2 regions of the Microbulbifer sp. ABH2_005 genome follow, and region 2 is predicted to be linked to the other one. Evidence: predicted binding sites of a transcription regulator. Region 2 holds the regulator's gene; the other holds the start of a gene.
The links. Region 2 encodes LexA, which represses DNA repair genes until DNA is damaged. Its sites were predicted from a motif close to ACTGTNTNTANANACAGT; they were not measured.
Positions count from the first base shown of each region.

Region 1: recN (DNA repair protein RecN) is a predicted target of LexA. The motif match lies at 2,413-2,430, and genes of this name have one in related genera.

Region 1 covers NZ_JBSWWI010000001.1:584,881-590,859, forward strand. Annotated here, with positions in the region: gene ACXAFI_RS02495 (1-acyl-sn-glycerol-3-phosphate acyltransferase) at 1-402, opposite strand, end outside; gene recN (DNA repair protein RecN) at 690-2,360, opposite strand; gene grpE (nucleotide exchange factor GrpE) at 2,593-3,234, shown strand; gene dnaK (molecular chaperone DnaK) at 3,360-5,309, shown strand; gene dnaJ (molecular chaperone DnaJ) at 5,535-5,979, shown strand, end outside.
Region 2 covers NZ_JBSWWI010000001.1:2,372,449-2,378,427, reverse strand. Annotated here, with positions in the region: gene topA (type I DNA topoisomerase) at 1-1,027, shown strand, start outside; gene ACXAFI_RS10330 (DUF6586 family protein) at 1,028-1,516, shown strand; gene ACXAFI_RS10325 (hypothetical protein) at 1,620-1,874, shown strand; gene lexA (transcriptional repressor LexA) at 1,967-2,572, opposite strand; gene ACXAFI_RS10315 (LOG family protein) at 2,693-3,397, shown strand; gene ACXAFI_RS10310 (class I adenylate-forming enzyme family protein) at 3,682-5,244, shown strand; gene ACXAFI_RS10305 (TetR/AcrR family transcriptional regulator) at 5,736-5,979, shown strand, end outside.

The DNA of each region.
Region 1 (5,979 bases), 1.8 Mb from region 2:
GGATTTCCAGCGCTCGCTCAAGCCGCGGGTGCCTTCGGGAGGAATGGCGATGATCAGTTCCTTGCGCAGCTTGAACTGGCGGACGGTGGCATCCACCAGGTTGTTGGCCTTGCTGCGGTCCACGGCGATACCGCCAAACCAGCGCATGGGGCCTCCGAGGGGGAATTGGAACAGTTTGTCCTTACCCATCCACTGCGGAGTCATCTTCAGTTTAAGTGCGGCCAGAATAAAGTAATAGCCGTCCCAATTCGTGGTGTGAGGAGCCCCGATCAAGACATATTTTTTCAGCTTCAGGGATTGCTGATCGCCTTTGACGCGCCAACCGTGCAGCTTCAGCAGTAGCTTGGCTACTTGGCGCAGCATCGGTGTGACAATCGGGGTATTAAAAATCGTTCTCTGCATAAACTCGGCCGATACTACTCAAACAAAGTCAAACAAGCGGCCCAGTATATGGTGACTTTCGCTGCCACACCCAGTCATATTTGGTCTATTTGTCCTAAAACGGCATTTATCACCGGCTGGCCGGCTATTTTGCCGGATTGTTGGCGGTTATTTATTGATCTACACGCAATGATTGCCCACCTCCTCAGTGGGAGAGGTGGGCTGTCTTGCTGGTCAGTTCGATAATGCGTTCGGTGGCTTGTCTTGGTGGTTTGTCTCGATGGCTTGTAATGGACGTTGGGTTCAGCTCATAGCGCCCTGGTCAACATCTCTTCCGCGTGAGCCAGTGACTGGGGGCTGGGTTGTCCGCCCAGCATGCGCGCGATTTCCTCGCGGCGCTCCTCATTTTTTAGCTCACGCAGGGCGACAAACGCCTGTTCTCCATCGCTGTGCTTCTCTACCAGATATTGGCGGTGGGCCCGCGCCGCCACCTGTGCCAGATGGGTGACACAAATCACCTGGCCGCTGCAGCCATTGCGGGTCTCACCAAGCTGGCGCAGCAGACGGCCAACCACATCACCGGTGGCACCACCAATGCCCACGTCCACCTCATCAAAAACCAGGGTGGGGGTGCGCGAGGTCTGTGCCGTGACCACCTGAATGGCGAGACTCACCCGGGAAAGCTCACCACCAGAGGCAATTTTACCCAGGGGGCGCGGTGGCTGGCCGGGGTTGGTGGAAATCAGTATTTCCACCTCTTCCAAGCCGTGGCTGCAGGGTTTATCCAGAGCCTGTAGGGCAAGTTCGACCTTGGCGTGGGGCATAGCCAGATCCACCAGCTGTCGGTTTACCGACTCGGCGAGTGTTAACGCCGCCTGTTGCCGCAACTTGCTCAGCTTTGTGGCGACAGTGCGAAATTCCTTTTCTAACTTGCTGCAGGTGTCGGCGAGGCGCTCCAGGGTGTCCTCGGTGCCGATATCGTCCAGCTCCTCTTGCAATTGTCGCTGAAGAGCAGGCAGCTCACTGGGCTGCACGCGGTGCTTGCGCGCAGATTGATAAATTGCGCTGAGGCGCTCTTCAACTTCGGCGAGCCGCTCAGGGTCCATCTCGAAACGGTCGATATGCCGGGATAGGGTGCCGGCCGCTTCATCAATCTGGATGCGAGCGCTATCGAGCATTTGCGCCACTTCAACTAAGGCCGGCGCCTGCTCGGGCATGGCGGAAAGCAGTTGCAGGGCGCGGTGCAGTTGTTCGGCAATATCCCCCTCACCACCGGACAAAAGTGCGGCGAGTTGATAGCTGCCATTAAGAATGTCGCCGGCATTAGCCAGCTGCCGTTGCTCACTCTCCAGCGCTTCTATCTCTCCTTCACTCAGATCCAACTGCTCCAGTTCACGCAGTTGGTACTGTAACAGGGTTCGTCGGGCCTCGGCCTCCTCGGCGCTGTCGGCCAGATTGCGGTAGCGGCGGTACTGGTCCTGCCAGGTCTTATAGCGGCTGCGGGTTTCGGCGGTCAGCTCTTGGGCTTGGGCGAACTCGTCGAGCAGGCGGCGGTGGGTTTCTTTTTTAAGTAGGGATTGGTGTTCGTGCTGGCTGTGGATATCAATCAACTGCTCGCCTAGGGCGCGCAGCTGCAGCAGGGTGACTGGCTGGCCGTTGATGTATGCCCGTGAGCGGCCATCGGCACCGAGAGTGCGCCGCAGTATGACTTCCTGCCCGCTATCCAGCTCCTGGGATTGGAGCCAATCGCTCGCACTGGGGTAGCTGGAGATATCGAAGGTGGCACAGATATCGGCGCGCCGGGCACCTGCGCGCACCAGTTCGGCGCTGCCGCGGCCGCCCAGGGCGAGCCCTAGGGCATCCAATGTGATGGATTTTCCCGCGCCGGTCTCGCCGGTGAGCGTGCTGGTTCCGGGACCGAACTCCAACTCCAGTTGGTCCACCAGGGTGAATTGGCTGATAGACAGGTGCAGCAACATAGGTATCGCTTTTATGTCCTTATTGTATCGATAGGCTCGCGGCCCACTTTGTAGTGGTTATTTATACAGTATCCCCATCCGGTTAGCTATAGGGGCTGGGCCACATTACCCTGCCGGAATGCCTGGGCGCTAAAAACCACTTGAACTGTGCGGGGATGGCCCCATATAGCCCCCAGAGCCCGCGGGACGGGCCCAACTCATTACTGACAGAGTCGACGCGACGGAGAAAGCAGTGGCCAGAGAGCGCAGCGAAGAAGATCAGATTACCGAGGGGGTGCAGCCGGAAGCCCTGGCTGATGAGCACCTGACAAGGGCAGACGAGGCGGTTTCCGCGGAGATTGAAGACCCCTCCGCAGCCGAGCGAGAGCAGGCTGAAGAAGCCTTGCACGAAGAAGCTGAAAGTGCAGATGCGCTGCACGATGAAATTATCAAACTGCAAGAGCAGTTAACGGTGCAGAAAGACCTCGCCCTGCGCGCCCAGGCCGAGGAGCAGAATGCTCGCCGTCGTGCTCAGCAAGATGTGGAGCGCGCACGCAAATTTGCAGTAGAAAAACTACTGCAAGATTTACTGCCGGTTGTAGACAACCTGGAGCGTGCCCTCGCCACTATCGATACCAAAGATGAAGCCAACAAAGCGCTGGTGGAAGGTATCGAGCTAACCCACAAATCTTTCGTCGATACCTTGACGAAAAATTCCGTGGAAGTTGTCGATCCGGCCGGCGAGCCCTTCGACCCGGAATTGCATCAGGCTATGACCCAGGTGCCGAACGGGGAGGTGGAGCCAAATACGGTGATGGACGTGTTTCAAAAAGGGTATCGCCTCAACGGTCGCCTGGTGCGCCCGGCCATGGTGGTGGTTAGCAAAGCGCCGTAACGGCAGGTGTGGAAAACGGCCTTGAATTTTATCGGCCGGCACCAATATAGCTGACAACAGAAGAATTATTCGCGCGTTGTAGACAGAACAAATCTGGCAGCGCGCATCAATCGAGGATTTTACAAATGGGAAAAATTATCGGCATCGACCTGGGTACCACCAACAGCTGTGTGGCGGTACTGGATGGTGACAAAGCGCGTGTAATCGAGAACGCCGAAGGCGATCGTACTACACCTTCTATTGTTGCCTTCACTGACGACAACGAAATCCTGGTGGGCCAGTCCGCCAAGCGTCAGGCGGTGACCAATCCCCAGAATACCCTGTTTGCGGTTAAGCGTTTGATTGGCCGTAAATTCAAGGACGACGTTGTCCAGAAAGATATTAAGATGGTGCCCTACACCATCACCGAAGCCGACAACGGCGACGCTTGGGTAGAAGTGAAAGGCGATAAAAAAGCTCCGCCGCAGATCTCTGCCGAAGTCCTGAAAAAAATGAAGAAAACCGCGGAAGATTTCCTCGGCGAGAAAGTTGAAGCTGCAGTAATTACCGTACCGGCTTACTTTAATGACTCCCAGCGTCAGGCCACCAAAGACGCCGGCCGCATCGCTGGCCTGGATGTGAAGCGTATTATCAACGAGCCGACTGCCGCTGCACTGGCCTACGGCCTGGACAAGCAGGGTGGCGACCGCACCGTAGCGGTATACGACCTGGGCGGTGGTACTTTCGATATCTCCATTATCGAAATTGCGGACGTCGATGGTGAGAAGCAGTTTGAAGTACTGTCCACCAACGGTGACACCTTCCTCGGTGGTGAAGACTTCGACCTGCGCCTGATCGAATACCTCGCAGACGAGTTCAAGAAAGACCAAGGCATCGACCTGAAAGGCGACCCCCTGGCAATGCAGCGTCTGAAAGAAGCTGCAGAAAAAGCCAAGATCGAGCTGTCCTCCAGCCAGCAGACCGAAGTGAACCTGCCGTACATCACTGCAGACGCCACCGGTCCCAAGCACTTGGTGGTTAAGCTGACCCGCGCCAAGCTGGAAAGCCTGGTGGAAGAGCTGGTAACCCGCTCTCTGGAGCCGGTGAAAATTGCCCTGCAGGACGCCGACCTGTCCGCCTCTGGCGTAGACGAAGTGATCCTGGTTGGTGGTCAGACTCGTATGCCGCTGGTTCAGCAAAAAGTCACCGAGTTCTTCGGCAAAGAGCCACGCAAAGACGTTAACCCCGACGAAGCCGTTGCCATGGGCGCTGCTATTCAGGGCGCGGTATTGTCCGGTGACGTGAAAGACGTACTGCTGCTGGACGTAACCCCGCTGACTCTGGGTATCGAAACCATGGGTGGCGTTGCGACTCCGCTGATCGACAAGAACACCACTATCCCGACCAAAAAGTCCCAGGTGTTCTCTACTGCGGAAGATAACCAGACTGCGGTAACCATTCACGTGGTGCAGGGTGAGCGCAAGCAGGCTTCCCAGAACAAATCTCTGGGTCGTTTTGACCTGGCCGATATCCCGCCGTCCCCCCGCGGTGTACCTCAGATCGAAGTGACCTTCGATATCGATGCCAACGGCATCCTGCATGTACACGCGAAGGACAAGGCGACTGGCAAAGAGCAGTCCATCGTGATCAAGGCCTCCTCCGGTCTGTCCGAGGATGAGATCGATAAGATGGTTCAGGACGCCGAGGCGAATGCCGAAGCGGACAAGCAGTTCGAGGAGCTGGTGCAGACCCGCAACACCCTTGACGGCCTGATCTCTGCCACCAAGAAGACCCTGGAAGAAGCTGGTGACAAAGCCACCGCTGAAGAAAAGTCTGCGATCGAAGCGGCGATCAAAGAAGCGGAAGAGGCGGTGAAAGGTAACGACAAGGCTGCTATGGAAGCCGCTACCACCAAGCTGACCGAAGCTTCCGGCCCGGTTGCGCAGAAGATGTACGCCGAGCAGGCCCAGGCCGCTGGCGCTGAAGGTGCCGCTGGTGCAGGCGCTCAAGGTGAACAGCAGCAGTCCTCCGCTGGCGACGACGCGGTTGACGCCGAGTTCGAAGAAGTGAAGGACGACAAGAAAGAAGGTAAGTAAGCGTTCGCTTGCATTTCCGGCGGCAACTTTTACAGTAGCTGCCGGAGAACTTCAGGGGCGCGGCGCCTTACTTTCAGAGGCCCGCGCCCTGTGTTGTTTCAGGTATCCGTCAAAATTTGCTGTGATTGTGCAGTTTGGCGGTGCTCCGCACGCGGAGTTTAGTTAGAAACCGAGAAGTAGAAAGAGTTTGGCCGTTCTTGATGCCGGACCAGAGAACATAGTTTTATGTCGAAACGCGATTATTACGAAGTCCTCGGCGTCGAGCGCGGCGCCTCGGATGCAGAGCTGAAGAAAGCCTACCGCCGGGTGGCGATGAAGTTTCACCCGGACCGCAACCCCGATGATGCGGAAGCCGAAAACAAATTCAAGGAGGCCAATGAGGCCTACGAGATACTGTCCGACTCACAGAAGCGTGCGGCCTACGACCAGTTTGGCCACGCCGGTGTGGAAGGCCAGATGGGTGGTGGCGGCGCCGGTGGTTTTGGCGGCTTCTCCGACATCTTCGGCGACGTATTTGGCGATATTTTCGGTGGGGGCGGTGGCGGCCGTCGCGGCGGCCCTGCGCGTGGTTCCGATTTGCGCTATGACCTGGAACTAGACCTGGAAGATGCGGTGCGTGGCACCACGGTCAAGATTCGCGTACCGACTCTGGCTTCCTGTGATACCTGCC
Region 2 (5,979 bases):
TTTTACTGCAAACCTGGAGGAATCTCTGGATGCGGTCGCCGACGGCGATAAGGGTTGGAAGCAGCTGCTTGATGAGTTTTATCAGGACTTCTCTTCGCGACTGGAAAAGGCTCAGTCCAGCGATGCGGGTATGCGTCGCAACACGCCGACGGATACCGATATTGAATGCGGTAAGTGCGGCCGCCATATGCAGATTCGCACGGGTTCTACCGGTGTTTTCCTGGGGTGCTCTGGTTATGCGCTGCCTCCCAAGGAGCGCTGCACCAATACAATGAATCTGGTTTCCGGTGATGAGGCGATAGACGCAGATAAGGATGAGGATGCAGAAACCCGTCAGCTGCGGGAGAAGCGCCGTTGTCCCAAGTGCGGCACGGCGATGGATAGCTATCTGCTCGATGAACATCGCAAACTGCATATCTGTGGTAACAATCCGGACTGTAATGGATACGAGGTGGAGCAGGGCACGTTCAAAATCAAAGGTTATGATGGCCCGATTATTGAGTGTGATAAATGCGGAAGCGATATGCAGCTGAAGTCTGGCCGCTTTGGTAAATATTTTGGCTGCACTAATGAAGCTTGTAAGAACACCCGTAAGCTGTTGAAGAATGGCCAGCCGGCACCACCGAAGATGGATCCGGTGCCCATGCCTGAGTTGGCATGCCAGAAGGTTGAAGACCATTACATCCTCCGTGATGGCGCCTCCGGGTTATTCCTGGCTGCCAGTCAGTTCCCGAAAAACCGTGAAACCCGTGCACCGCTGGTCAAAGAGTTGCTACCTCACCAAAGTGAGATCGATCCCAAGTACAGTTTCTTGTTCTCTGCACCTGCACAGGATGATCAGGGGCGGGATACCGTGGTTCGCTTCAGTCGCAAGACCCAAGAGCAATATGTCCAGTCCGAGGAGGATGGAAAGGCGACGGGTTGGAAAGCTTTCTATCGGGATGGCGCCTGGAAGGTTGAGGCGGCAAGTAAGTCCACAGCGGCTAAGAAAAAGCCTGCAGCGAAGAAAGTGGCGGCAAAAAAGTAAATGAGCAATCCCTACACTGGTCTGGTTACATCCGCGCTACGCAAGAGCCAACTGCTTGCCACCAGTAGTTTTGACTCTGCTATTCAGCGAATGGCTCTTGAGGAAGGTGCCCTGTTGCAATTGTGGAAAGCTTACCGGGCTTTCCTGGCTGAGCTTTCCCATCAATTGCAACTGGGGTTTGAGCCTGAGTCCCTACAGGTTATTGTGGATAGTCTGCATAACCAGGGGAAAGCCAGTGTTGAAGTAAGGGAATTGCAGTTGTTGGTCTCAGAGCCGGGGAGTTGGCTGAGCGAGTTTTTACGCGCATGGCATCAACTCTTGCGGCTACCTCCGCTTGCGGAAGATAAGGGGCAGGGTGGCAATCTGATACCAGCGCACAATGTCGCGGGCCCTGTAGCTGTTGATCTTTCCTTCGAAGTGCTGCTCAAATGGCACGCTGCATTAAGTGAGTTGGTACGCAGGCAGCGTGCCAATCTTGAGGAGTGCTGAGGGCTCCTCGCTCCCTTTCTGTCTATCTGTTTGCACCCACTGAAACTTCTAAATTGCCTGTGGTACACTGGGCGCAAACTGATGTGCAGTGAAGGGAAAGCTAATGTCCTCCGAAACTTTTGAGATTATCGAGTTGGCCAATGGCGATGTGGCTCTGCGCCGCGCCGGTCACGAGGAGGCCCCTCTGGTGAGTATTCGTTTCTCAGCCGAGAGTCTCCAATTTTTACGTAAGCACAAAGTAGCGGTGGCTAGGGCAATGCTGGAAGCGGGCATAGAAGCTGTGCAGAATCTTGACGACCTGGAGCCTGGTTACTTCGAAGAGGAAGAATCAATGCCGGTTAACCATACGATTCATTGATCTAATCTATGGTAAGGTGAGCAGGTAAAAGTGTTTCAACAGCGGCTTAGAGCCGCTGTTGTTGTATATGGACATTGGTAAACTGTTTATTCTTAAGGGGTTTGGCGAATCACGCCCACCGCGAGCCCTTCAATTACAAAGTTCTTATCCCGCATATCCACCTGGATAGTCTCAAAGTCTTCGTTTTCGGGTAGTAGTTGCACAGTTGCCTGATTGCCTTTGCGGCGGAAGCGTTTAACAGTTACTTCATCATCAATCCGGGCAACCACAATCTGCCCATTTCTGACTTGCTCGGTTTTCTGTACGGCCAGCAGGTCCCCATCGAGAATACCTGCGTTGCGCATACTCATGCCGTGCACCCTGAGTAAATAATCTGCTGGCGGGTGAAAGAAGCTGGCGGGCAGGTCGCAATAATCCTCAATATGCTCTGTGGCCAGGATAGGGTGGCCTGCAGCGACACGTCCTACGATGGGAAGACCGGATTGGTGATCTGGAATTCGAATGCCCCTGGAGGCGCCGGCGACCATCTCAATGGCCCCTTTTCTCGCCAATGCTTTGAGGTGTTCCTCTGCGGCATTGGGTGAGCGAAAGCCCAGTTCCTGGGCAATTTCTGCGCGGGTGGGGGGGTAGCCTGTGTCATCCAGGTAGGTTTTGATCAGCTCTAATACTTGAGTCTGACGTGCGGTGAGATTGGTCATAGATTTACCTAGAGTTTCTGTATTTTTATACAGTTGCTGGGATTATATACAGATTTTAGGTTTGCGCAAACCCGCCCCTTGCCTCGATTCAAGCTGCTACATTGATTAAGAAAAGAATGAGTGAAAAAAAGAGTAGTTGAAAGAGCTGACAGCACGAGAGAACAAGGGAGAACAATAATGCTTGATGCAAAGATGCCCGAGGCTTGGAGGGTTCTGCGTATACAGTCGGAATTAGTTGACGGGATTGAGCGTCTAATTGCACTAAAAGGGGCTGTAACGGTTTTTGGTGGCGCGCGTTTCACAGAGGATAGTTTGGAATACCAGCAGGGAGTAAAGCTTGGAGGGCTTTTGGCTGCCGAGGGGATACCGGTAATCACCGGTGGTGGCCCAGGTCTTATGGAGGCGTGTAATCGAGGGGCTTTTGGGCAGTCTGGCCCCTCAATTGGATTAAATATTGAACTCCCTTTTGAGCAGGCAGCCAATCCGTATCAGGATATAAGTTTGAACTTTCGTTATTTCTTTGTGCGGAAATTTATGTTTGTTAAGCATGCCGCCGGTTTTGTTGGCCTAGCTGGGGGCTACGGTACTCTGGATGAATTGTTTGAAGCCTTAACACTTGTGCAAACACAAAAAGTAAGGCGATTTCCTATAGTGCTGGTTGGGGAGCGCTATTGGGGTGGGTTGTACAATTGGTTAGTGGATACAGTGCTGGAAAAGGGTTGTATTGATTCAGGTGATCTTGATTTATTCCATATCGTGGATACTGTCGAGGAGGCTGTACACTTGATTTTGAAGTATTTGCGGGCAAAAGCCAGTCAAAAATAATTTAAAAATTGTAAATTTTTGTTGGGGCAAAGAGGTTTGGCTATTGCTCTAGTAAGTTTTCAGAGCTAGTCAAACACTCTGCGGGTTCTCTATTTTGGGGCTTTGATTATTCTGAGCTATTGCCCATCGTATACTCCCCTTTGATCACCAGATGCTAGTTTCAGCGGTTTGTAATGCGTGTCAGGCTGATTAATGAGCCTGCTATTATTCTTATATTTGATCGCTTGTAATTAGGGGTATTTTTACTTATTAGCTAGCCTGTATTCTAAATAGGACGCCAAACTGTGCCGATTTATGGAGACCCCCTACCAAAGCCCGCGAACTTGAAGAATCTCTTACAGGTCGCTCTAGACAGTAAGCCAGATGAGATAGCGCTACTTTGCGGCAGTCGAGCGTGGACCTGGCGAGAATTGCAAAGTGATATTGATACTTTGGCTGAGAGGCTGGCAGCGAAGGGTTTTCGTCGAGGTGAAAGGTTTGCGTCTTTGATGCCGAACCGAGGCGAAATGCTTATTTTTTTTCTCTCATGCATCAAGCTAGGGCTAGTTGCAATTCCATTAAACTATCGCTACACCTCAGCCGAAATTGATCGTGCTCTTGAAGTGAGTGGCGCAGTAGCCTTGTGCGTAGGTGAGGAGCGTAGAGAGGATATTCGATCTAATAAATCTGTTGGCGGATTGAGTAAAGGTATTCTTATTTTTGAGAGTGCTCTTGAAAATACCTGGAATTTTGAAAGTTTGGTTGATTCTGGATTGCCTGCGGTTGGGCCTCCTTCATCAGATTTAGAGGATTGTGCATTCCTTTTCTTTACATCCGGCAGTACCGGAGAGCCGAAGGGTGTCACACACAGTCAGTTTTCTTTTGGGTCTGTTGTGGCAAGTTTCGCTGCTGCTTTAAATCTATCACACAATGATGTTGTTTTACCTGGAGCCTCTATTGCACATGTGGGGTCACTTTCAACAGCCATGGCTGCATTTTCTGTAGGTGCAATGGTTGTCATTCCTCAAAGTTTTGAGGGGCCAGAAATTCTTTCCTTATTGCGATCTCACCGGCCAACTGTGCTGGTGATGATTCCCGCAGCTTTTATCTCGATGGAGCGCAACCATGATGCAAGGCGTGAAGACTTCGCGTCACTTCGATTGTGTGTTACTGGTGGTGATAAATTTCCGCTCAATCTTGCAGTTGAATTTGTCCGCAAGACTGGTCTGATGATCCAGGAGACTTACGGGCTCACAGAGGCTCCAGATTGCCTTTTCAATCCTTCCAGCTCAATAGAGAAGGCTGGGTCCGTTGGTAAAGTTTCTCCAGGTTATATTGCTTGCTTACGTGATGGCGAGGGGAGGGAGGTTGCCTCTGATATAGATGGTAACCTCTGGCTCAGTGGAGCGCCGGTGATGACTGGTTATTGGGCTAATTCTGGAGTAACTCGAGCGGTGCTTGAGAATGGCTGGTTTGATACCGGTGATATTATGCGTGTCGATTCTCATGGTTATTTTTGGTTTCGTGGTCGAAAAAAGCAGATTATTGTCCGAGATGGCTCAAGCCTCTCACCCCAGGAAATTGAAGAAGCTGTTATGGCGCATCCAGCGGTTGATCTCGCTGGAGTAGTTGGCGTTCACAATGATGTTCATGGAGAGGATGTGTGGGCTTTTATCACGCTGAAGAGCGGTGTACCTGCGCCAAGTGTTGAGGATGTTATTGATTGTGCGAGAGAGCGTGTCGGTTACAAGGCCCCTGAAGTGATCATAATCCTGGATAGTATGCCTCTCAATCCCACTGGCAAAATTGATAGGGCAGCACTAAAAAAGCTTGCAGGAGAACAATTATCGATTAGTCAAAAAAAGTGAATGCTGCGAAGTGGTTTGTCGCTACAGATTAAATTTTTTCAATTTATGGCTGTTTCGTAGGGTATTTCAGCTCTGCCTTAAAGGTTGTATTTTTAATTGATAGCTGCAATTCAGATGGACTTGGGCCGCAAAGATGAGGTGCCCCGGCCGTTTCTTTTGTTCATGTGTTCATGTGTTCATGAATTCATGTCTCTGAGTTGATTTAACCTTTCTTGGACCCTCTATCTATCGGGTAGCTTCTCAAAGCGCTTATCTTAAAGTTGCAGTATTCAGACGGAGGCATTAGCAGTTGTTCTGCACCAGTGGGTATTACCTCTTGAACGATGTAGCAATACGTCAGTTTCAACTATGAGGAATTTTCTGTCCGCAGGCGCTTGCATGATGGTGATAAGCGATCCGAACCCCTAAAGGTGTTTTGTACAGTTGGACTGGCAGAGGAATATGCTAATCTGGCCAGAGTTAAACAACTGTTTTAAATGATGGTTTGATATATGAGCCAGACGGACACCGTCAGCCGGATACTGGACGCAGCTGAAGTGCTATTTGCCGAGCGCGGTTTTACGGAAACTTCTCTCAGAACGATTACGAGCACAGCAGGTGTTAACCTGGCGGCAGTCAATTACCACTTTGGCTCAAAAAAAGAGCTGATCCAGGCGGTCTTTGAACGCTTTTTGACCCCATTTACCGAGGCTTTAGAGTCAGAGCTCGACCGACGTATTGCTTCTGGCCAGCCGC